Regions from separate parts of the Shewanella sp. GD04112 genome, predicted to be linked through region 2. Evidence: predicted binding sites of a transcription regulator. Region 2 holds the regulator's gene; each other region holds the start of a gene.
What was found. Region 2 encodes sigma-54, which starts transcription at its own class of promoters, with help from an activator protein. Its sites were predicted from a motif close to GTTGGCACGNNNNTNGNNT; they were not measured.

Region 1 (6,023 bases), 700 kb from region 2:
GCATTTTGAGCGTTAAGATCCTTACATTCGGCAAGGGCCTCTTTTACGGCGGCCATTTTATGGGATAGTTCTACTTGCGAGGAGAGTAAGGATTTATCGCTGTGATTGGCCAGTAAGTCATCGTTGGCCTTGAGTTCTTGCAGGCATGTTGATTTTTGCTCCGCAAGCGATAAAAGCAAATCGGCGTTTTGGTCAACCAAAGCGCCTTTTTCCTTAAGAATAATCTGTTTAAGAACAGCCAAATGGGCGTGTTGTTGATCTACCAGTTTAGCTATTTCTGTCATAGTTACTCTTTATTGAGGTCATTCAATTCAGCTTCGAAGCTGGCAATGTTGGCCGCCAACTTTTCGGGATCAATTTTATAGCGACCTTCGGCAATCGCTTGCTTAATTTCAGCGACTTTCTTTTGGTCGACTTCAGGTAGGCTGGCCATTTTGGTTTGAGCTCCTTGTAGCTGTTGAGCTTGAGCCGTAATGACAACAGAGTCACCTTTTTGTTGAGTCGATTTGGCCGCAACCTGAGTCGATTGCTCGCTTTCACTGCTCTTTTTAGTACTGTTTGAACGGACTTGCGCGGCCGCTCCGGCGTTAAATTTGCTAATATCAATTGCCATTTTAGGCTCCAGCGTCGTGTATACGGGATTTCTTAACTGGGGTATCGGCAGCCCAACGAAAAGCTTTAGCTTATTTTACATTCTAACTTCGACTTCGCCAATGGCTGTGACTATAGCATCTAGTTCCTTGTTTGAGCTGCTATTTTTGACCCTAATTTGGTCACCAATATTACCATCTTGCAGTGCTTCACCCACGGTTTTTAGCACAAAATTACTGGAACGGACATAAATCGACACTGAATCATTCTTACAGACAAAGCAAAGGTTGTTGGCAAAAATGGGAAAATTTTTGGCAACACGGCGTTTAACCCGTACGCCTGAAAGTTGGCTGGTATCGCTAAATTGCATTCCGCGTAAACTATTTTGATCAATATAACGGATTTCAACCTGAGTCGGACTGATTAACTCCCCTGGCGCCAGTGTTTCGCTGGCAACGACCACAGGGAACAGAATATCAACACGCACCGACATAAAAATCTGCCAAGGGTAGGCCAAATCAGGTGTATCACAGCTGACTTTTACTGTGTTGTTGCGGCTGATTTCCCTATCGGATGCTAGTTCAACTTTTATTGGGGATGCGCATTGTGCTGGCAGTAGTCGGTTGTCGATAGGTTGGGGAGCGATTTCCACTTTGGCATTCGCTGGCACTGAAATCTTTTCATTAATAAGGGCTTTAGCTAACTCTGATATCGCCGATACGCTAGGTACCTCGGGAGCTGCATTGGCCGCCGAGGTGAGAAATAATGCGATAACACATAAAAAATATACTAAATTTACTTTCATAATGAAGAGACTAGCTTGTAACGCCAGAATGCACCTATACTTTTATCAAACGTGAAACTGTCCTGTGTCGTTAAGGCCAAAATTTCGTGTCAGAAGTTTGACTCAGTTTCAACTATGGTTATGGATAACAAGACGCAAGCAATTAATATGCCTATACTCAAACGAGTTTTATGGCCGTACATAAACAGAACAACAAGGCAGAGTTATGTCGAGTATTCTTGATTCAGTCAACAAACGCACCCAACTCGTAGGTCAAAACCGACTAGAACTATTGCTATTTAAGTTGAATGGTCGTCAACGTTTTGGGATTAACGTATTCAAAGTGAAAGAGGTTCTGCAGTGTCCACCATTAACGGCCTTGCCTAAACTTAATCCCTACGTCAAAGGGGTGGCACATATTCGCGGAACGACCATTTCAGTGATCGATTTAAGTGCCGCAACTGGCGGACGTCCGCTCGCGAGTACCGAAAATTGCTTTATTATCATTTCAGAATATAACCGCAGCGTGCAAGGTTTCTTGGTCAGTTCAGTTGAACGTATCATCAACATGAATTGGGAAGCTATTATGCCGCCACCGCAAGGTGCTGGCCGTTATTCCTATTTGACGGCGGTGACTGAAATTGAAGGCGAGTTAGTCGAAATTCTCGATGTTGAAAAGATTCTTGATGAAATCTCCCCAGTAAAAACCGCGATTAGTGAAGAAGTCAATGAGCAGCTCACTATCGATAGAAGTCAGCATTATCACATCATGGTGATTGATGATTCGGCTGTGGCTCGTAAACAGATTATTCGCGCGTTGGAATCATTAAACTTACAGATTGATACGGCAAAAGATGGCCGCGAGGCATTGGACAAGTTAAAGGCGATTGCTGGTGAAATGAACAATGTCGCCGAAGAGATCCCATTAATTATTTCTGATATCGAAATGCCTGAAATGGATGGTTATACCTTAACGGCAGAAATCCGCGACGATCCAAAACTTAAGCATATTAAGGTCGTTTTACATACCTCACTCAGCGGCGTGTTCAACCAGGCCATGGTGCAAAAAGTAGGCGCCAACGACTTTATCGCGAAATTCAATCCTGATGAATTAGCGGCAGCAGTGAACAAGCATTTAAGTTTGTAGTGAAAGTGTGGGTTAGTGCCTAGTAGCGCTTTACGCTATAATCTAGCCCTTATTACATGATTGTTGGCACTTATTTGGGTGCTTGCTATAGGATCTAGGACGTGAATGTGCCTGACAAATCACTCGCTGAAGCCGAATATAATCAATTTAGGTTGTTCCTAGAACAACACAGCGGCATCGTACTGGGGGAAAATAAACAATACCTAGTACGTAGCCGTCTTGCTCCCTTGATGGGCAAATATAATCTGCCTTCGTTATCCGATGTGGTAAAACATTCGATGAAGCCCACGGAGCGAGCCTTACGGGCAGAAGTGATCGACGCCATGACTACCAATGAAACCTTATGGTTTCGTGACCGTTATCCGTTTGAGTTGCTCAATAATGTGTTGTTACCTGAATACAGTAAGTTGGGGCGTCCATTAAAAATATGGTCCGCTGCCTGCTCGTCTGGCCAAGAGCCTTATTCGTTGGCAATGACTATCTTAGAATATCAACAGAAGAAGCCGGGAGCTTTGCCGGGCGGCGCCTCGATTCAAGCAACCGATCTTTCACCTTCGATGTTGGAACGTTGCAAAAATGCCGAATACGATAGTTTGGCGCTAGCGCGTGGTTTATCCGAGGAACGTAAGCGCCAGTTTTTTGATGCTTTGCCCTCTGGCAACATGCGAGTTAAGGATAACGTTAAGCGTTTAGTCAATTTTCGCGCCCATAACTTACTTGAGAGTTACACCTTACTCGGCAAGTTCGACATTATCTTCTGTCGAAATGTGCTGATCTATTTTGCCCCAGAGGCAAAAGCAAAAATTTTGCGGCAATTCGCTGCCGCTTTAAATCCGAAGGGCATACTCTTTCTCGGCGCGTCAGAGTCGATTGCGGGTCTGACGGATGAATTTGATATGGTTCGTTGCAACCCGGGTATCTATTACCAGAAAAAGACTTAATATTATGATATTAAATAAAAATTACCGACATGAGTCGGTAATTTTTTACCCCGTCAAACCCCTTTTCTACACATTTCTGATAGTTTCTGTTTTTTGGCACATGAATTGCTTTGTTCCCGTGAGAGTCACGATGGAGGCAATTTTATGGCGATTAATTTTGATAAGGCACTAGGTGTGCACCAATTTACTTTGGGGATACGTGCCGAGCGTGCCGAAGTAATTTCAAGCAACATCGCAAACGCCGATACGCCACATTATAAAGCCCGTGACGTCGATTTTTCTGCGGCCTTAAATATTGCGAAAACCCAGCAACAGCAACGCAATAGCCTTGAGATGACAGGCGATGAGCAGCATTTTGGCCTCGCACAGTTAACGGGACAATACGTGAAGTTCCGTGTGCCAAATCAGCCAGATACTGGAGATGGCAATACAGTGGATATTCAACAGGAACAGTCGGCATTTATGCAAAATGCGCTCGAATATCAAATGTCTCTGGGATTTTTGGACAGTAAGTTTAGCGGCATGAAAAAAGCGCTGAGAGGGGATTAATCATGAGTTTATTTAGCATTTTTGATGTGGCAGGCTCCGGTATGTCAGCCCAGTCCGTCCGACTCAATACCACGGCGAGTAACATCGCTAACGCCGATTCTGTTTCTAGCAGTATTGATAAAACTTACCGCTCACGTCATCCCATTTTTGAAGCTGAAATGGCGAAAGCGCAGAGCCAACAGCAAGCTTCTCAAGGTGTTGCAGTAAAAGGCATTGTTGAGAGCGATAAACCCCTATTAAAAGAGTATTCGCCCGATCATCCGATGGCGGATGCGGATGGTTTTATTTATAAGCCGAATGTGAATGTCATGGAAGAAATGGCGGATATGATTTCTGCCTCTCGCTCATATCAGATGAATGTTCAAGTCGCAGAAGCCGCAAAATCTATGCTGCAACAAACACTTGGGATGGGTAAATAACATGCGCGATTTAGGAGGTAAGCTGTGAGCCTCATTAACCAACTTAGCCAGAATACGGCTCAGACGACTCAAGCTAAGAGCCAATCGAATACGGTGGCGACTAATACCACGAGCACAACGAGTACATCAACCGGCAATCCATTTTTAGATGGGATCCGCTTGCCTAGCCAATCGGTTGTGCCAGAAGCTAAGAGTCAACAGCTGACGCAGGAAGACTTTTTTTCATTACTCAGTCAGCAGTTGTCGATGCAGGATCCGTTTAAGCCCGTCGACAACGACCAGATGATTGCACAAATGGCATCTTTTTCTACCGTGGATGGTATTTCAAAGCTCAATGATGAGATTGTTAATTTAAACAGCGTGATGACATCGAGTCAGGCGCTGCAAGCATCGGGATTAGTTGGACGTAAGGTGTTGATCCCAACCGATACCGGCAATGTGTCAGTCGAAAGCCCCACCCTGAGTGGCGTGGTGAGTACGCCAGACAAAATTCCTGTGATTAACGTGCGTGTGCTAGATGATAAAGGCCAAGTGGTTAGCACCTTTAACATCGATGGCAGTGATGGCGGCAACATCCCTGTGACATGGGATGGTCTGAATGAAAATGGTGAGCCTGTTAGTGCCGGCAATTACACCATTAAGGCCAGCGGTCTTGTTGATGGAGAATCTCAAGAGCTTGCCGTTTCGACCTATGCCCATGTGACCAGTGTTTCATTGGGCACAGCAAGCACTGGGGCGATTCTGAATCTTCGCGGTGGTGCAGGTATTAAGCTCTCTGATGTGCTCGCGGTATCAGAAACCTAATTTGTCAGTATTGAGTTGGACCTGGGTCCTTAATTGAATTGAGTGAAATGTAGAGGTGAATTATGTCGTTTAACATTGCATTGAGTGGCATTTCTGCTGCACAGAAAGACTTAAACACTACCGCGAACAACATTGCGAATGCTAACACCATTGGCTTTAAAGAATCGCGTGCTGAATTTGCGGATGTTTACGCTAATTCAATTTTCTCTAACTCTAAAACCGCCGTCGGTGGTGGTGTGGCAACGAGTCAAGTGGCACAGCAATTCCACCAAGGTAGTTTGCAGCTGACTAATAACTCCTTAGATTTAGCGATCAAAGGGGGCGGCTTTTTTGTGACGGCTTCTGAGATTGGCACCCTAGATCATCAGTTTACCCGTGCAGGTGCATTCAAAGTCGATAAAAATAATTATATGGTTGATTCTGCAGGTAATTACCTGCAAACCTTCCCAGTTGATAAAGATGGTAATTCGACATCGGTCAGTTTAACGACGGCTAAACCTGTGCAAATTCCTGATACTGCTGGCAGTCCAGTTCAGACTGAAAACGTGACTCTGCAGATGAACTTAAATGCGAAAGAAGGTTCACTCGATCCTGCTGCCTTTGACCCGCTGGACTCTAAAACCTACAACAGTGTGACCTCCATGACGATTTACGACTCACTCGGTGAGCCGCATATCATGACCACCTATTTTGTGAAGCCAAACAACGGCTCTTACAACGGTGAAAACAACTGGGTTGCCTACTACGCAATTGATGGTAAGCAAGTGGATGTGTCTGGTCCTGCGGGG
Region 2 (6,023 bases):
CGTTGTTCGACTTGTAAGCTGTCTGAGGCTTCTACAGGCATGTTTCCTCCAAGGTGGTGACGGTGGATGGGTGGCGTTTGGCTGTTGAGGACTAAGCCAAAGCGCAGCAGTATATTGTAATTGAGCGCACGGGAGGGCGTCGAGTCACAAATGTGTTTTACTGGTATAAGGTGCTGAAATCAAAACCAAACAGGGTACTGAATAACGGCAGGGAGCATCGAGGTGAGATGTCGGGGCTATTAGCAGGCTTCGTCGAACTTAGCGTCGATAAGCGCGCAAATGGCATTGAGCGCAGGCTCGGCATCTGGGCCTTCGGCAATCAGGGTAATGGTTTTACCCATGCCTGTTTCTAGCATAAGTAACCCTAAAACACTGGCGGCAGAGGCCTGTTTTTCACCTTGGATCAGAGTAATGCTGGCATCAAACTCAGACGCAAGCACCACGAGCTTAGTGGCGGCGCGGGCATGTAAACCAAGCTTATTGCAGATGGTGACTTGGCGCTCAAGCTTTGGCATGACTTAACTCTCGGTGTCGGGCATTCACTTTGTGTTTGCCGTTGCTAAAGCGTTTAGCCAGTTGTTCGGCCACGTAAACCGATCTGTGTTGACCACCAGTACAGCCGATGGCGATGGTCAGATAGCTGCGGTTATTACGCTCTAAGTGGGGTAACCAAGTCTCGAGTAAATTCTCGATTTGCCAGATGAACTTATTGACCAGTGGCTGGCGATTTAAAAACTCTGCCACAGGTTCATCTAAACCTGTGAGGGGGCGCAACTCGGGTTCCCAGTGGGGGTTGGGTAAAAAGCGCACATCAAACATAAAGTCGGCTTCGGTTGGCATACCATGCTTAAAACCGAAAGACTCGAAGTTGATCACCAGTTCCTTATCGACACTGCCAAGCAGGATTTGCCGTACTTGGTCGCTGAGTTCATAGATATTCAGATTCGAGGTATCTATGTAGTGATCCATCTGCTGTGACAGGGGCTCGAGCAACTTGCCTTCAAGCTTAATGGCTTCCTGCAGTGATACTCGGCTCTTAGATAAGGGATGTAAGCGCCGAGTCTCGCTGTAGCGCTTTAGCAGTACTTTATCGCTGGAGTTTAAGAAGAAGCTGGTAAGTTCAGTGCCCTCTGGCAGGCTAGCAAGCTGTTTGACGAGTACCTTGTCTTGCTCCGGCAGGTTACGCACGTCGACGCTGATGGCGACGAGATCGTTACTGCCCTTGAGCTGTTCGAGTAAGCTGCCAATCAGCGGCAAAGGAAGATTATCGACACAATAGTAGCCGAGATCTTCCAGCACTCTTAGTGCGACCGATTTGCCTGAGCCTGAGCGCCCTGACACTATGACCAGTTTCATCCAGTGATTACCTGATAGAGTTCCGTTTCATCATGCGTCTTGCGCAATTGCTTCAATATTTGCTTGTCGCTGAGCTTTTCAGCCATGCAGGACAAAGTGCTTAAGTGCTGTTGACATTGGTCAGCAGGCACTAGCAGCGCAAATAAAATGTCGACAGGTTGTTTATCGATAGCATCAAAGGCTATCGGCTCCTCACATTTCACCAATATGGCTATGGGTTGTGTTATATCGGTTAATCGACCATGTGGAATGGCGATGCCGTTACCTATACCTGTGCTCCCCATCTTTTCGCGCGCCACTAGGCTTTCGAAGATCTCTTGAGATGAGAGGGTGGGGTACTGGGCAGCGGCTAAGTCGCTGATAAGTTCCAGTACCTTTTTCTTACTGCCCGGAGTGGCGCAGGTCGTGCATTCCGGCCGCAGTATGGTACGAAGTTCCATTGCTAGTGTTTTGTTAACTTCTCTTTGTGTTTAATAACCTGACGATCAAGCTTGTCGATCAGGACGTCTATGGCAGCATACATATCTGCATGCTCTGAAGTCGCGAAGACTTCACCACCGGTGAGGTTTATTCTCGCTTCGGCAATTTGTTGCATTTTCTCAACATTGAGCACAACGTGCACATTATTGATCTGTTCGAAATGACGTTCAAGTTTTGAAAACTTTTCCTCAACATAAGCCCGTAACGATTCAGTAATCTCGATATGGTGTCCACTCAGGTTTATTTGCATATAAACGTCCTCCGATTTCCACTTTAGGCTATAAACTTTTACGCTGATTGGAAGGGGGAATAAGCATCGCCTCTCGGTACTTCGCAATGGTTCTGCGCGCAACGTTAATTCCCTGTTCTGCCAGAAGTTGTGCCATCTTGCTGTCGCTTAATGGTTTTTTCTGGTTTTCCGCTGCAACCAGTTTCTTAATGAAGGCTCTGATTGCCGTGGATGAGCACTCACCGCCATCATCAGTCCCGACGTGGCTTGAGAAGAAATATTTTAGTTCAAAAAGTCCCTTTGGGGTATGCATGTATTTTTGTGTGGTCACCCGTGAAATGGTGGACTCATGCATCTCTACCGCCTCGGCGATATCGTTTAGGACCATAGGTTTCATGGCTTCTTCACCGTATTCGAAGAAGCCCTGTTGATATTGCACTATGCAGTTTGCCACCTTGAGCAGTGTTTCGTTACGGCTTTCAAGGCTTTTGATAAACCACTTGGCTTCTTGCAGATGCCCGCGGATAAATTGGCTATCGGCTTGGCTTTTAGTGCTGCGTGCCATGGCTGCATATTGTTGATTAACATTGATTTTTGGCATGCAGTCCGGGTTTAACTCGACCACCCAGCGGCCATTTTTCTTCGATACCGACACATCGGGGATGACATATTCTTCATCAACAGGGGTGATGAGTAAGCCGGGGCGAGGGTTTAAGGTTTGGATGAGGGCAATGCTATCGCGCAGATCATCTTCCTTAAGCTTGGTCTTACGCATTAACAATCTAAAGTCGCGGGCGGCGATCAGATCTAAATGATCTTTGATCAACATGCGGGCGTTTTCGAGGTGTGGAGTATCCGGCGCAAAGTGGGAGAGTTGGATAAGCAGACATTCGCTTAAATCCCTTGCGGCGACACCAACGGGATCGAAGTGTTGAATGCGCTTGAGTACGGCTTCGACTTCATCCAGTTCTATCTCTGGATTGCCCATGGCCTCGAGGATATCTTCAGTACTTTGAGTGAGATAACCCTGATCGTCGATGGCATCAATAATCGCGGTGGCGATGGCTAAATCGGTTTCAGAGAAGGGCGTGAGGTTTTTCTGCCATTCTAAATGTTCGTACAGGCCTTCACTGGTTTCCCCTTGGAAGGGCATGTCATCTTCACGGCTGGCGCCAGCACCTGAGTTTGGTGATGCGGTAAAGACTTCATCCCAAGTGGTGTCCATGGGGAGTTCTTCGGGCAGGGATTCTTTGGTCAGCGACTCGGCAATGTCTACGGTGGAATTGTCTTGTTCCTGTGGCTGAGCTGTCGTTTCGCTAAAGTCGGTATCGGCGATATCTTGCTTACGTTCGGTAGGCGCGTCGAATTGCTCCTCTTCCAGCTCGAGAAGAGGATTAGAGTCTAAGGCTTGCTGGATCTCTTGCTGCAGTTCCAATGACGACAATTGCAACAGACGAATGGCCTGTTGAAGTTGTGGCGTCATGGTTAACTGTTGACCCAGTTTGAGCTGGAGTGACGCTTTCATGTTACCGCTGATCCCTACGTTATTATTTTGAATTTAGGCCGCTTGTTATCATATTGATGGTGCTGATAAGCCAAAATTCAAGGCTAATTGGCTCTGTTTAAGTAACTATAGCCTGAATTGTTCACCTAAGTACACAGCCCTAACTTGCTGATTGTCTAAGATCTCTGCGGGAGTTCCTTCGGCAATCAGGTTTCCGTGACTGACAATGTAAGCATGTTCACAGACGTCTAAGGTTTCGCGCACATTGTGGTCTGTGATCAGTACCCCAAGGCCTCGGCTCTTGAGTTGTTCGATGATTTTCTTGATATCGATAACCGAAATCGGGTCGACACCGGCGAAGGGTTCATCGAGCAGAATAAACTTAGGATTGGCCGCTAAGGCGCGGGCAATTTCGACGCGGCGACGTTCACCGCCCGATAACGACATGCCTTGGCTATCGCGAATATGGGTGATATGGAACTCTTCGAGCAGATGTTCCAGCTCTTCTTCGCGTTGATCGCGATTGAGCTCTTTACGGGTTTGCAGTACCGCCATGATATTGTCGTGCACGGTCAGCTTGCGAAAGATACTGGCTTCCTGTGGCAGGTAACCAATGCCTTTGCGGGCGCGCAGGTGCATAGGATCGGCAGTTAAATCATCATCGTCGATAAAGATATGGCCTTTATCACTTTTGACTAAGCCCACGACCATGTAAAAGGTGGTGGTTTTACCTGCGCCGTTTGGGCCGAGTAGGCCGACGACTTGACCCGTTTTGACCGTCAGACTGACATCTTTCACAACCTGACGACTCTTATAACTCTTAGCGAGATTCTGTGCTTTTAAGGTGATTTGGGTCATTTAGAATCCTGTTTTTTCACAGGTTTGTCCGCTGGCTGATTCTTGAGCTCTTCCTGATAGTTGTCAGGTTGAATAATGGTAATCACGCGATCATCGCCGCTACCCGTGCTCTCAGCGATTAGTTTCTGCTGAATAATATCGTAACGGATAAGGTTACCCGTCACTTGGCTACCCGCTTGGTCTAGGGTCGCTGAGCCTGTTAAGGTCAGGGTGCGGGTCGCCATTTCGTAGCGAATTTCTTTGGCGCTCGCCGAAGCTGGGCGTCCATCGTCGAGAATTTGGCTGTAAGTCGCAGGATTCCCCGTTGCCACTAAAATCTTGCTGTTTTCCCCTTCGGCAGAAAATGCACGTAGTTGATCCGCATGGATTTTAATCGAGCCTTGGGTGACTTCAACCGGACCGAAGAAAATGATCTGGTTGTTTTTAATGTCCGCAGTTTGGCTAACGGCTTTAATTTTCACTTCTTGCTGTAAGTCACCGACCTTGGCGAAGGCGCTCATGCTGGTGATTAGCATTAGGCCGGCAAGTAATATGTTATTTTGCTTCATAGGTTCCTACTACCTGACTGGTCAATTGCACTTCCTGCGCGTTAAGGTCGGCATAAAGGCCTTGCCCTTGAATATTAAAATCTTTCCCTGTGACGTAAATGATGCGGTCAGAGGTCATTATCATAGTGTTGAGATCGAGTTCTAAAAAACTGGTGGACAATGTCTGTATGGGTTCACCAGGGCTGATGGCATCGATAATAACATTATTTTCTAATACAACCTTGCCGGTATCTTTATTGAGTCGACCTTGGTCGGCTCGGATCTGCCATTTTGCTTTACCTTGGTCTGGATAGACAAGATAGACGGGCTCAGTAAAGTCGGTTTGGTTTTTCAGCTCATAGTGTTCCATGTGCTTTGCCGTGACGCGACTGTTAACTTGCCCTTGCTCATTAAACTCAATGCTGCGCAGATCTTCGATAATGTAATCGGGTCTGTCACTGACGTTCAAGCTGTCATCCGTATCGCCACCGCGTTTTTGCTGCACTTGCCAATATAGCACCAGCGCAGTACCAAAAAAGGCGATAATGGCGAGGGTCACACGACTCATATGCTCATCCCATGGGCGGAAGTGAACTTGTTTTGGCTCAATAAGAGCAGATCCGTGAGTTCCCTGAGTGCGCCATGTCCACCATTTAAGTGAGTCACAAAATGGGCGTGTTGGCGGACATAGGGATGCCCATCGGCAACACAGACGGCAAGGCCAACCACATTCATCACCGGCAGGTCGACAATATCATCACCGATATAGGCGACTTCTTCTGGGGTGACATTGTAGAGCGACAACAGCTCTTCATAGGGAACGAATTTATTATCTACGCCCTGATAAATATGGGTCACACCCAGCGCCGTCATGCGGTTTTCAACAATTTTAGACTGACGGCCAGTGATCACCGCCAGATTAAAACCACTGGTCAGTAATGAACGCACACCATAACCATCGCGGGTGTGGAAGGCTTTGAGCTCTTCCCCAGAGTTGCTCAAATAAATGCGGCCATCGGAAAACACTCCGTCCACATCGCAGATCAGCAGTTTAATTTTTTGCGCCCTT
Region 3 (6,023 bases), 720 kb from region 2:
CTGGCTTTGCCTTTACGTGTCACTAATTGCAGTTCGGATTTGACCGTTTCAGGACGTGGGATTTTTTCGTAAATTTTAAGTGCTAGATTATCGCGTGAACGCCCCATTTTACAGCGATACGTCGGTAAGTCTTCGATTTTCATCATAATGTATTCAGGCAGCTCGATCGGAATAATGTCCCCTGCCTTGAAGTTCATGACATCTTTGAGTGTGAGCTCATGTTCAACCACACTGGCATCAAATCCGACTTTCACATCCATAATCTCGTCATGCAGCGCCTGTGACCAACGCATGTCGGTGTCTTGTTTATCACTCTGCACACCCGCATCGAGTAGTTCACGGATAGGTTCAATCATCGAATAAGGCATAGTGATATGGAAGTCACCGCCACCGCCATCCACTTCGATGTGGAAGGAGTTAATCACCACCACTTCAGTGGGGCTGACGATGTTGGCCATCGCGGGGTTTACTTCGGAGTCTAAATAATCAAACTCGACATCCATCACTGGCGCCCAAGCATCTTTATAATCTTCAAAGATAATCTTAAGCAATAACTGCACGATGCGACGTTCAGTTGGGGTAAATTCCCGCCCTTCAATCTTGGCATGGAAACGGCCATCGCCGCCAAAAAAGTTGTCCACCAGAATAAACACTAAACGCGCTTCCATGGTGATCAGTGCCGTGCCTTTTAAGGGATGGAAACGCACCATATTCAAGCTAGTCGGGACGAACAAGGTGTGTACGTACTCACCAAATTTCAACATTTGCACGCCGTTAATCGACACTTCGGCCGCACGACGCATCATGTTGAACATGCTGATCCGCAGGTGACGGGCAAAACGCTCATTCACAATCTCGAGCGTGGGCATACGGCCACGCACAATACGGTCTTGGGAGGAAAAGTCGTAGGAGCGAGCTTCTAGCCCCGCGGCATCAAGCTCATTATCCTCTTCGACGTCATCGACTCCGTGTAAGAGCGCATCAATTTCGTCTTGGCTTAATAAATCACTCACAGTATTGTCTTCGCCTCTTTAAGGTGCTGAAGATAAAAGGTTATTGCATAACAAAACCGGTGAAGAGCACTTTCTCAACCACTTTACGTCCGGTCACAGATTGCAAGGTATTTTGTACGCTCAGCAGTGCTAATTGCCGTAATTCATCTTTACCCGCCTGTGTACTTAACTTTTGCACATCGGCGCCACTAAAGGTGGTTAACAGCGCATCTTCAATCAACGGAATATGCTTTTGGGTCAACACATCATCGTCTTGGCCTCTGACCATCAGTTGTACTTTAATTTCAACGAGACGAGCACGGTCAGGCCCTGGGAGGTTAAATAAAAAGGGCCGTGGCATTGGCACATAGGCCGCCATAGCCGCATCGGCGGCAGGAGAGGTCGCCTCCGTTGCTGTAGCACCTTCGGCGGCGACTTCGGGTGCCTCATCACTGCTACCGAGGAAAAACCACAGGGCGCCCCCAATCAACAGGGCTGCAAACACGCCCGCACCGATAAAAATAAACTTCTTCTTACTCTTAGGCGCTTCGGTGCTTTCAAGTTCTAATGATTCTTCCTTGGCCATTTTCTATACTCTTTAATTGGCTAAATTCGGGAATGGGATCAGGGCTTGGCGCATAATCCGCTTTATTGCTATAGGTTACCTTCTTAAGCGTAATAATCTATACCTGAATTTAAACTAGTTACTTGATTTAAACCTAAATCTAGCTCTTCTGCCGAGAAATCATCCACATTTCCACCGCTCGAACCACCCGCTTCACCAAATCCCCCCTCGCGGCGTTGACCTTGGTCCCCTTGAGAAACATGACTGTCGGCCAATTGCATGCCCTGCTCCTGTAATAATTCACGTAGGCGAGGAATGGCTTGCTCTACAACATCGCGGGTTTGTGATTGTGTGACATGGAACTGCACTTGTGTCTGGTCGCCATGTACTTGTACTTTAACCAACATATGTCCAAGTTCTGGCGGATCTAAACGGATTTCCGCCTGTTGGATCCCTTGACTCACCATAGTCACTAATTGCTGCTTCATCACAGGCGAGAACCGCTGGATCATCTCCTGCATTTGGTTTTGAGTTTCTACACCTTGGCGCAAGGAAAGCTGCACTTGAGGAATATCTTGACGCTGGGTTGCCGGCGTTGCCAAAGAATGCAGTGAAGATACCGCTTTAAATTCCACAGGCTTAAACTCGCTGCCCGCCTCTTCACTGCCAGAACTTAAAGCAGCAACTTGGCTATCTTGCTGCGCATCGAGAGTAACCGCTAACTTAGCGTCTTTTAGCAAAAAGCCTGCTGAAATCTCGGCGCGGGATGGGTTGTCGGCAGTAAGATTCGGATCGATGGCTGCGGTACCTGATACATTAGCCGCCGCATTAGTGCCTAAGGTATTAAGATCGTTAGTATTCGCGGCTGTTGCCGCATTCGTCGTTAATACATCACTCGCAGAGGCATTGGCCGCTTTGATTGGTGTTTGATTATCAATGACTTGGGATCCCATACCTTGGGGTGCAAGAGCTTTATCTGCTGGCTGCGTCGACACATTTATCGCCTTAGCGCCAATTTCTGCGGTACCAAGCTCTTTTCCCCCTAATACGGGCTCACCCTCAATGGGTAAAATATGATTTTCGGGCGGTTTAACGAACTTTTCGCTGCGCAGACCTGTAAGTAACGCTGCATCATCAATCAAATGCGGCTCATCAACAGAGGTGCCTTGACTATCCGCTTCCGCAACAGTTACGGCCGCAACCAAAGCATCGACATCAGCAGCTGGAATCTGTGGCTCTACACTCTCAGTATCAGTGACATCAGCAGCTTGAATCGGTTGTTCTACACTTTCAGCATCAACGGCGTTCTGTTGTGAGGCTTGCTGTTGTAATAACTGTGCGGCGGCTTGCGCAGTATTTTGTCCGGCCACCTTTGGAGCGACAGCCCCAGAGTCTTCTGATTCAGTACTAACCTTCAGTTTGTTATCGCCAAGGCCAGTGTTAGTGGACTGAGCGAACTTAGCCATTTCATCGGAAAAAGTACCGTCAACAATAGAGCTGTCGGTCTGAGATTGATCATCGACTAATAACGAGGATGAGTCGGCATCGGCATCATCCGTTGCCGTGATATCAGCCTCAAGCGGCAAAGACTCGCCCGGCGCTGCCGCTTTCTTCATCTCATTTGCCATACCAATCTGGGCGAAAATCAAGTTGATATCGGCTTCATCATCAGTTTTGGTATCATCAGTGCTGGCTTCCGCTTTGGCAGATTTGACGGCCACATCCTGAGACACAGAGGTTTTAGTCGAGGGGGAAGATACGGATGTGACTGAAGCCAACGCTGCAGAAAAGTCTTCACTATTAGTATCTTGAGTCAATGCTTTACTTGAGCTAGCGCTATTTTTCGCGCTTGACGCTAATAGGATATTGTTCATTTGTTGCATATCAGCTCCTAAACATTCACCCGAAGACATAAAAACGTGTGGGCAAACGTCAATTTATGCGGCTATAGCCATCTCTGGTGTAAAGCAAGCAAATAAAGTGCCAATAAGTGAGGGTTACATTTAGAAGAAACAGCTTATACGCACAATGGCGAGCTTGGGTTAGGGTTTATTGCGGCGAAAAAACTGCTGAGAGGCAAATTCATCGGTCATCTTTTGCTCTTTTTTCAACTCAAGAGCTTGGCGTTTTTTCTCTTTATTATCCAAGAGCAGTTCAACCGCCTTGCGTTTCTTTTGCTTGTCAAGCCAATGTTGCTGACGATAGTTTTTCTGCTTCTCACCATCGGCGACCACACGATTTTGCTGGGCAATGGCCTCATCGATTTGCCGAATAAAACGATGGAATTGGTGATAATGGCTAGCGCTAATGGCTTGGCCCTGCTGGGACTGCATCTGCTTCATATAGTCCAAGCGATAATTGTTGAGTGCATCCAACTGATTTTGGCGCTTTTGGCACTCTAGTTGCGCCGACTTTAGCAGCAGTGCGGCCTGCTCCTCTGCATCGAGGGCTAATTTCAACACCAGTAAGAGGGGATCGGCATTCGCCATAACAGTCTCGATTATTTACATTGCGCCGCGAGTTGCCCAAGCATGACTTGGCTATCGGCAAAACTAAAGGCATCACGCATGGTCTGCCGTAAGAAGGCATTCATCGCAGGTTGCAGGCGTATAGCGTTATCGATTCGCGGATCGCTGCCTTGGGCATAGGCACCAATCGAAATCAGATCCTTATTCTGTTGGTAGAGGGAATAAGTCTGCTTGACGCGGCGCATGGCTTCTAAGTGCTCGTTCGAAATCACCATTGGGGCCACACGGCTGATCGAAGCCTCAATATCGATTGCAGGATAATGCCCAGAATCCGCCAGCGAGCGTGAAAGCACAATATGGCCATCGAGGATAGCCCGAGAAGCATCGGCAATCGGATCCTGTTGATCGTCGCCCTCGGTCAGCACAGTATAAAATGCGGTGATAGAACCTTGTCCGGGCCCGCCATTACCCGCCCGCTCAACCAAACGCGGCAATTTAGCAAATACCGAAGGTGGATAACCTTTAGTCGCCGGAGGTTCACCTACGGCCAGAGCAATCTCACGCTGCGCTTGGGCGTAACGAGTCAGACTATCCATTAATAACAATACGTTATAGCCTAAATCACGAAAATACTCAGCGATACGAGTCGAGGTTTCACAGGCGCGAAGGCGCATCAGCGGCGAGGTATCGGCGGGCGCCGCCACCACAACAGAGCGTGCTCTGCCCTTTTCACCGAGGATTTCTTCAATAAATTCTTTTACTTCACGGCCACGTTCACCCACCAGCCCCACCACAATGATGTCAGCTGTCGTGCCCCGGGTCATCATCCCTAACAGCACACTCTTGCCCACACCCGAGCCCGCAAATAGGCCCATGCGTTGACCCTTACCAACGGTTAGCATGGCATTGATGGCGCGCACACCCACATCGAGTGGTTCGGTGATCGCTCGGCGAGAAAGTGGGTTGATGGCGTTACTGTGCCTTGGCGCCTGCTGTTCGGTCGATAACGCGCCAAGACCGTCTAATGGCACACCGTTACCATCGAGCACACGTCCCAATAGGGATAAGCCCACACTCAGCCCCGCCTGCTCACCGAGTGGGACGACACGAGCGCCGGGTAACACGCCGCGTAATTCCTCAATCGGCATAAGGTACAGCAGTTCATCGTCAAAACCGACGACTTCGGCAATCAACTCTCCTGCCATGGTTTCGATAGAGCACAGGCTACCCACGGGCGCACGGCAACCACTCGCCTCTAAGGTTAAACCTACCACACGCACCAGTTGACCACTGGCGACGGCTCGAAACGGCGGGACTTTATCGATGCAATGATTCAATTTATTCAGCAGTTGATGGCGGCGATTTTGCATCTTGCTCTCCATCAGCTTGCGACTCTGTACTCAGGGACTCGGTGCTCTGCGCCTCGTCACCTAGCTCTGAACTCGATCCCCGTTTTGCAGCGTTTTCCTCATCGAGAACCGCTTGGTGCTGTTGCTGCTGGTGACTCAAATGGGACTGTTGATTACGTAAGGACTCAAACACCGCATCGATGCGCGAGGACAGGGTTAAGTCCACCAGCGAGCGTTGGCTGCTGATAATACAATCCCCAGAATTTAAGCTGGGATCGGCCTCTAACTGCCACTGATTACGGTTCAATTGGGTACTGGAATATAGCTGCTCCACCAAGGCAACATCATCGGGATGCATGCGAATACTGACGCTTTGCTCCTTGATTGGCAGAGATTCGACCCCTAAACGTAGCGCCGACAGGATTTGTTCTGGATGAGTTTTAAGTTCATGACCAATCACAGATTTGGCCAGCGCCATAGTGAGTGTCATTAAGGAATGTTCAATATCGCCATCGAGTAATTGCAATGGCTTTTCAAATTGGCTTAACAGTCCTTCGAAGCGGCTGACTAATGCCTTGGCTTCAGCAAGCCCAGCCTCAAGCCCTTGCTCATGACCTTGGGCTAGGCCCTCGGTATGGCCTTGCTCTAA
Region 4 (6,023 bases), 2.1 Mb from region 2:
GCCAATAGCGCATTTGCCGATACGCTTAAGCTCACCTCATTACTCTGGCCGCCTTATTCCGGTCAGCAACTGGCACAACAAGGGGCCAGTGTCGCGGTCGCTCAAGCCGCCTTCGAACATATGGACCAGCAACTGGTCGTGGATTTTTACCCTTGGAGCCGGGCGATAAAATTGGCGGCCATGCCAAGCTCCGATTACATTGGCTATTTTCCAGAATATTATTTTGAAACGGACAAATTTGTTTTTTCAAAACCAATAGGGATCAGTCCATTAGGCATTGTTGAGCAAAAATCACATCCCATCAGCTGGCACTACTTAGCCGATCTGAACCGCTATACCTTAGGGGTGGTGAAGGACTATGTGAATACCGACTCCCTAGATCTGATGATTGCTTCCGGTACACAACCCGTCGAGACCGTGACCTCCGATGAACAAAACATCAAGAAGGTGGCAGCCGGTCGCATCGATGGTGCAGTGATAGATGTCAACGTGCTCTATTACCTGTTAAAGCAGCCTCATCTCCAGCCATTGGCGGATAAATTACAGCTGAATAAACAACTGCTTGCGAATAAACAGCTCTACGTCGCGTTTCGTAATACCGAGGAGGGGCGCCATTGGCGAGATGTTTTCGACCAAGGCTTAGCTCAGCTGGATATTGAGAGCATTATGGGGGAGTTGTTGTTTCAGGAGGAAGTTATACGCCACTAAAGTGAGCTTGGCTCTGGCTTAATCTGTTGTCATAAATGTGTCGTGGTTCGCCATTAATATCGTCCTAAGGCTATGAGTCGATGCTCATTTCACTTTCTAGGATGATATGAATAACATTCCATTCGAGTTAGATACACTATCGCAACTCATTGATACTCATCATCTTAAACTCAAATATCAGGTTCTTGCGGACATTCCATTTCGGCACCAACATTTTCCGCTCTACAGTGTCGAGTTAGGCGTCACCGAACGCCCTTGTCCGACCGTGTTATTCGTTGGTGGCGTGCATGGGGTGGAGCGGATTGGCTCTCAGGTGATTTTAGCTTTGCTTAACAGCCTGTTGCAGCGTCTTGCGTGGGACAAACACCTACAAGCGTTATTAACGGACATCCGCTTAGCCTTTGTCCCTGTGGTGAATCCCGTCGGGTTACTGCTGGGGAGTCGTGGTAATGGAAATCAGGTCGACTTGATGCGCAATGCCCCGATAGAGTCCCGGGAAAAAGTGTCTTTTATGGTTGGAGGGCAGCGGCTCTCCTCTAAGTTACCTTGGTTTCGTGGCCTTGGCGGCATGGAGCTTGAAACCGCGGGGCTGGTGGCCTATGTGCAACAACTGCTCAGGCAAAGCACCAGTCTTATTTCCCTGGATGCGCATTCTGGTTTTGGTTTGACGGATCATATCTGGTTTCCCTATGCCCACACGCGCGCGTCCTTTGAAAATGCCCACTTCATTTATCACTTAAAGCAATTATTTGAAGCCAGCTATCCCCATCATGGCCACTATCGGCTTGCGCCCCAGAGCCAGTTTTATCGCACCCATGGTGATATTTGGGATTACTTGTACCGCCAGCATCATGCCCAAGATCCTCAAGCAAACATTCCATTCTTACCCTTAACGTTAGAGATGGGCTCTTGGGCATGGATTAAGAAAAATCCAAGGCAAATATTTAATTTTGCGGGATTTTTTAATCCGCAAAAAACACACAGGCACCACAGGATTTTGCGTCGGCACACAGTACTGATGCAGTTCTTGATGGAGGCGGCGTATGCACGGGAGTTAGAAGGACTGACGCCCGAACATCTCACACAACTGTCGCAGAGTGCGCAGCAGTTTTGGTATCGGGAGCGCTTTTGATGACAACTTGGGTATTACTCAGGGGCTTAATGCGGGATCAACGCCATTGGAATGGTTTTGATCAGAGGTTAAGGCAAAGGGGTTGCAGAGTTTTCACCCCAGACTTGCCCGGCAATGGGCTCCTCATTCACCAGACCAGCCCTTTAATTATCGCTGAATATGCCAGCTCGGTATGGCAACAATTGGATGAGCAATTAGCGGGACAAGCCTTTTATCTGCTGGGATTATCGATGGGCGGCATGCTCGCCATGGAAATGGCTAAGCAGCGCCCGGAGCAGATAAAGCACCTATTTGTATTGAATAGCAGTGCGGCTAACTTATCGCCATGGTATCAACGATTTAATGGATTGAATGCCCTGAGTGCTTGGCTCAAACGTTGCCGTGGAAGTGGGCTTAATCCTATCGAGTCGACGATTGTTCGCTTAACCAGTTATCGCCATCGGCGCGATATTGCCTTGATTGAGCGTTGGAGCCGATATCGCCACGAGTCGACGCCATATTTTAACAATGCATGTCGTCAATTGTGGGCGGCGTTTCGCTATTGTTGTCCTGCCTCTTTGCCTGTGCCAGTCAGTATTTTATCGGGTGATCGTGATGCCTTAGTGAATATTCAAACCAGTAGGGCATTGGCACAACAGTTTAAGGTCGACTTGGTTGTCTTGGCCTATTGTGGTCATGATATCACCATAGATGCGCCAGCTAAACTGGCGCATTATCTATTCGAAATCATAAGCCTAGAGCAAGGGGATGGGAGTGCGTCGTTTGCAGATTGTGGCGATTTGCTCGATGAGGAAACCGCCTTTCATGAGGCAAGGTTAGTGCAGTCACTGCCAAACTATTTATCAGCACTCCCCACTGACGTAGAGTAGTGCTGTGTGTTTTGCCTTATGCCTTAGCGACTATGATTATTTGGCTTTCGCTACTGTGTTTATTATGCTTTCGCTACTATGGTTTGCCCAATCGGCGTCAGGCTTAATAGCGCCAGCTTGATATGTTGGATCCCGAAGGGGATACCAATAATTGTCACAAAGCAGGCGAGGGCATGGGCTAAATGACCTATGGCCAACCAAATCCCAAACAGCAAGAACCAAATAATATTGCCTACCATGCCAAAGGCGCCTGTGCCTAAATCTTCACGTCCGGTTAAGTGACGACGATTCATTTGTTCTTGCCCAAAGGGCCAGAAGGTCAATTCGCCAATTACGAAGCAGGCACGGCCGAAGGGAATACCGATAATACTGATAAAACACAAAATCCCCGCGAGCCACCAGGCGAGTCCCATTACAAATCCACCAAGGACAAACCAAGCAATATTGAAAATTAACCGTAAAAGCGACATTGAATACTCCTTAACTCATTTTAAATCTGTGTTGGAATGATGTTGACCAACACACAGGATCATTAATTGATACTTAAATGGTGTAAGCTAGAATTGTGCCAAAATATTTTTCTTTATTTATCATAAAGATATTAATTTTTATGACTATGTGATGTTGTAAAATATGCTAGATTTTCGCGAAAATGCTTAATAATTACGGACGATGTAGACAAGCTCGCGGTACACTAACGGCCTTGTTTCCTTCGAGTGTATTCATGTTAGCCAATAGCCTGTTGACTCAAAGCTTGCTCTCTAAGAGTCCAGTAGAGTCTTTTTCCTTTGCCGGGCGCGAGATATTTCTCAAGCGAGACGATTTATTGCATCCTGCGTTTAGTGGCAATAAAGCGCGTAAGTTTGCCTATTTTCTAGATCATGAGTTTACTGGTGTGACTAAGCTGATTGGTCATGGCTCTGCGCAGGCTAACTCGTTGTATTCTCTGTCGGCGCTCGCCAAGCTAAAGGGCTGGCAGTGCGATTTTTATGTGGTTCATATCGCTAGCCATGTCCGCACATTGCCGACGGGTAACTATGCCGCTGCTATTGCTAATGGTACGCGTGTCATTGATTTATCAAGCCTGATTGCAGTCAACCCTTCTCTTCATCGTGAGCCTAATTGGACTTGTCAGGATTATATTGAGCAGCAAGTCTTGCCTGCAGAGCCTAAGGCTTTGTTTATTCCCGAGGGCGGGCGCTGCCAGTATGCGCAATATGGTGTCAGTCAGTTAGCCGCCGAAATAGCTGCTTGGGCCGAGTCACAGCATATTTCCGATCTCAAGGTTTTTTTACCTGCAGGTACAGGTACGACGGCACTCTTTTTAAATCAGTATTTTGTGCGTCAGCAATTGAATATTCGAGTGCTTACCTGCGCCGTTGTCGGCGGCGATGAGTATTTAACGCAGCAGTTTTATGAGTTAAATCCCAACTCTGCCGAACATCCGCAGATTTTGAATGTGGGGAGGAAATACCATTTTGGAAAACTCTACCCTGAGTTTTATGCCATGTGGCAACGACTTTGTGCCAGCGGTGTGCAATTTGAATTACTCTACGATCCATTAGGCTTTATGGTGTTAGAGGATTATTTACGGCGCGAGCAACATGCCTCCATTCTCTATATTCATCAGGGGGGGCTATTAGGGAATCAAACCATGTTGCCAAGATACAGACGAAAATACGGTGAGGGCGATGCCGGATAGCATTTAGCCAACTAACTTATTGCGCTTTAATATTTTGTGTGTGCGAGTGGCGATCTTTTCCAGATGTTTAAGATCTTTCAATCCCGGCGTATCGGTTGAATATTGCCAATAGCTTATTTCAGCATCCAACATTTCCAGCATTTTTTTAGAGCAGCCTAAACACTCACCTTGGCACATTTGTGCTTCATCTAAGTTGAGCGGAATAACCTGTTTAATCTGGGTTATTAAGGTCAGCATAGCCGTTTTAGTATCGGGTTTTGACATAGAAAATACATTCACAAACTGAGTGAGTGATTATATTAGCAGGGGCAAATGCAGATTAATTTGATCTAGGTTGGCGGAATACACATTTGGTTCGGCACGTATCTGTGTGAGCTAGATACCGCCTGAACCAAACGAGTTCGTCATTCGACGTAAAGGGATAGCAAATCGTGATATTGGGCTATCTATTACGGTCATTAGGCTTCGGTATGGCGAGGAAAATGGGAACCGAATAAACCTAAACACCGTTTTGGGTACTCTCAGGAGTACACAAGGAGACTTATTTATTTGCCGACAATAGCCATTTCATAAAGTTTAAGGCTTCGGTACGCTTTGAAAAAGTCTGCTTGTTTTTACCTTGTCTATCGGTAAAAGCAATGGATGTTTTGTTAACTGAAATAGAGTCTACAGGGAAGTTCACTGTGATTTCATGTCCGTTAATTTTGTATGACATAGGCCACACTCCTTTTAATTCAATTCACCCTTGGGTGAGTAAGTTATAACAATAAAATATCCTTAGCATAATTGCGAAAGATGATACTAATGAGTCTTGAGGTTACCCATTCCATGATCATTAATCAAGAGATGCCTTATTGATAACTAATGCATATCAGCGATTATGTCAATGGAATATCTCAATTAGCCCAGTTGACCATAGTAAAGTGACAGTACTATGACATTGGTTTAATTAAATAGTTCACTGTTTTTGAGTCGATGCAGAAAATCACTAACTCATTATTTTTTGTGGGACTTACTTGTAGTAGGCTTTCTTCGTGAGGATCGTTTTTGTCATTGCTTACGCGAATGTACAAATCGATATAAAAAGGATAACGACAAGATACTTCTCAAAACGGCGGGCAGTATAACAGCAAAATTCCCGCTGGCAAGTTTATTTTTTACTCAGCGGGAAAAAGGCTTGTTGGTATTTTGTTGTGAGTTCGTGTTTATCGGTTATTCACTCTGCCAGCTTATTTTAAATGTCAGCGAGATTAATAAATCAGCTCACCAATGGGATTCAATAATTTACTGAGCCCTTTGGTAAAATATAACGGCGCATCTAAAACTGTGTAGCAGAGGCAGCCTGACTGGGTTTTAGGTGAATGATGTGTGTTGCCATCTAAGATGATGAAATCGCCGGGAACATACTGCCCGTTGAGGTCCGAAAATTCCCCCGCCAATAATAGGGTCAGCTCGTATCCCTTATGCGTGTGCTGCGGGATTTCACCTAAGGCGTCGATATGCAATAGGCTGGCGCGGGTATGGCTTTCATCCACATCGAAACGCATTCGGCTGACTTTACCAATCTGCTGCCATGGATGAGCAATATGTTGGCGAAATACTGTCGGGATCT

Region 1: the regulator sigma-54 is predicted to act here: its motif matches at 3,556-3,574, upstream of flgB (flagellar basal body rod protein FlgB).
Region 3: the regulator sigma-54 is predicted to act here: its motif matches at 3,527-3,545, upstream of N7386_RS06725 (flagellar hook-length control protein FliK).
Region 4: the regulator sigma-54 is predicted to act here: its motif matches at 3,264-3,282, upstream of N7386_RS12930 (YccF domain-containing protein).

The regions. Positions count from the first base shown of each region.
Region 1 covers NZ_JAOEAL010000001.1:1,479,881-1,485,903, forward strand. The annotation lists gene N7386_RS06570 (flagellar protein FlgN) at 1-284, opposite strand, end outside; gene flgM (flagellar biosynthesis anti-sigma factor FlgM) at 287-613, opposite strand; gene flgA (flagellar basal body P-ring formation chaperone FlgA) at 689-1,396, opposite strand; gene N7386_RS06585 (chemotaxis protein CheV) at 1,602-2,522, shown strand; gene N7386_RS06590 (protein-glutamate O-methyltransferase CheR) at 2,624-3,463, shown strand; gene flgB (flagellar basal body rod protein FlgB) at 3,608-4,012, shown strand; gene flgC (flagellar basal body rod protein FlgC) at 4,015-4,431, shown strand; gene flgD (flagellar hook assembly protein FlgD) at 4,456-5,235, shown strand; gene flgE (flagellar hook protein FlgE) at 5,298-6,023, shown strand, end outside.
Region 2 covers NZ_JAOEAL010000001.1:782,632-788,654, forward strand. The annotation lists gene mgtE (magnesium transporter) at 1-41, opposite strand, end outside; gene N7386_RS03435 (HPr family phosphocarrier protein) at 240-515, opposite strand; gene rapZ (RNase adapter RapZ) at 502-1,356, opposite strand; gene ptsN (PTS IIA-like nitrogen regulatory protein PtsN) at 1,353-1,796, opposite strand; gene hpf (ribosome hibernation promoting factor) at 1,799-2,086, opposite strand; gene N7386_RS03455 (RNA polymerase factor sigma-54) at 2,115-3,590, opposite strand; gene lptB (LPS export ABC transporter ATP-binding protein) at 3,696-4,427, opposite strand; gene lptA (lipopolysaccharide transport periplasmic protein LptA) at 4,424-4,975, opposite strand; gene lptC (LPS export ABC transporter periplasmic protein LptC) at 4,962-5,522, opposite strand; gene kdsC (3-deoxy-manno-octulosonate-8-phosphatase KdsC) at 5,519-6,023, opposite strand, start outside.
Region 3 covers NZ_JAOEAL010000001.1:1,506,951-1,512,973, reverse strand. The annotation lists gene fliM (flagellar motor switch protein FliM) at 1-1,013, opposite strand, end outside; gene fliL (flagellar basal body-associated protein FliL) at 1,054-1,578, opposite strand; gene N7386_RS06725 (flagellar hook-length control protein FliK) at 1,662-3,440, opposite strand; gene fliJ (flagellar export protein FliJ) at 3,600-4,046, opposite strand; gene fliI (flagellar protein export ATPase FliI) at 4,058-5,395, opposite strand; gene fliH (flagellar assembly protein FliH) at 5,364-6,023, opposite strand, start outside.
Region 4 covers NZ_JAOEAL010000001.1:2,913,134-2,919,156, reverse strand. The annotation lists gene N7386_RS12945 (ABC transporter substrate-binding protein) at 1-708, shown strand, start outside; gene N7386_RS12940 (M14 family metallopeptidase) at 815-1,840, shown strand; gene N7386_RS12935 (alpha/beta hydrolase) at 1,840-2,709, shown strand; gene N7386_RS12930 (YccF domain-containing protein) at 2,772-3,179, opposite strand; gene N7386_RS12925 (1-aminocyclopropane-1-carboxylate deaminase/D-cysteine desulfhydrase) at 3,464-4,411, shown strand; gene N7386_RS12920 (hypothetical protein) at 4,415-4,675, opposite strand; gene N7386_RS12915 (hypothetical protein) at 4,953-5,126, opposite strand; gene N7386_RS12910 (ChrR family anti-sigma-E factor) at 5,662-6,023, opposite strand, start outside.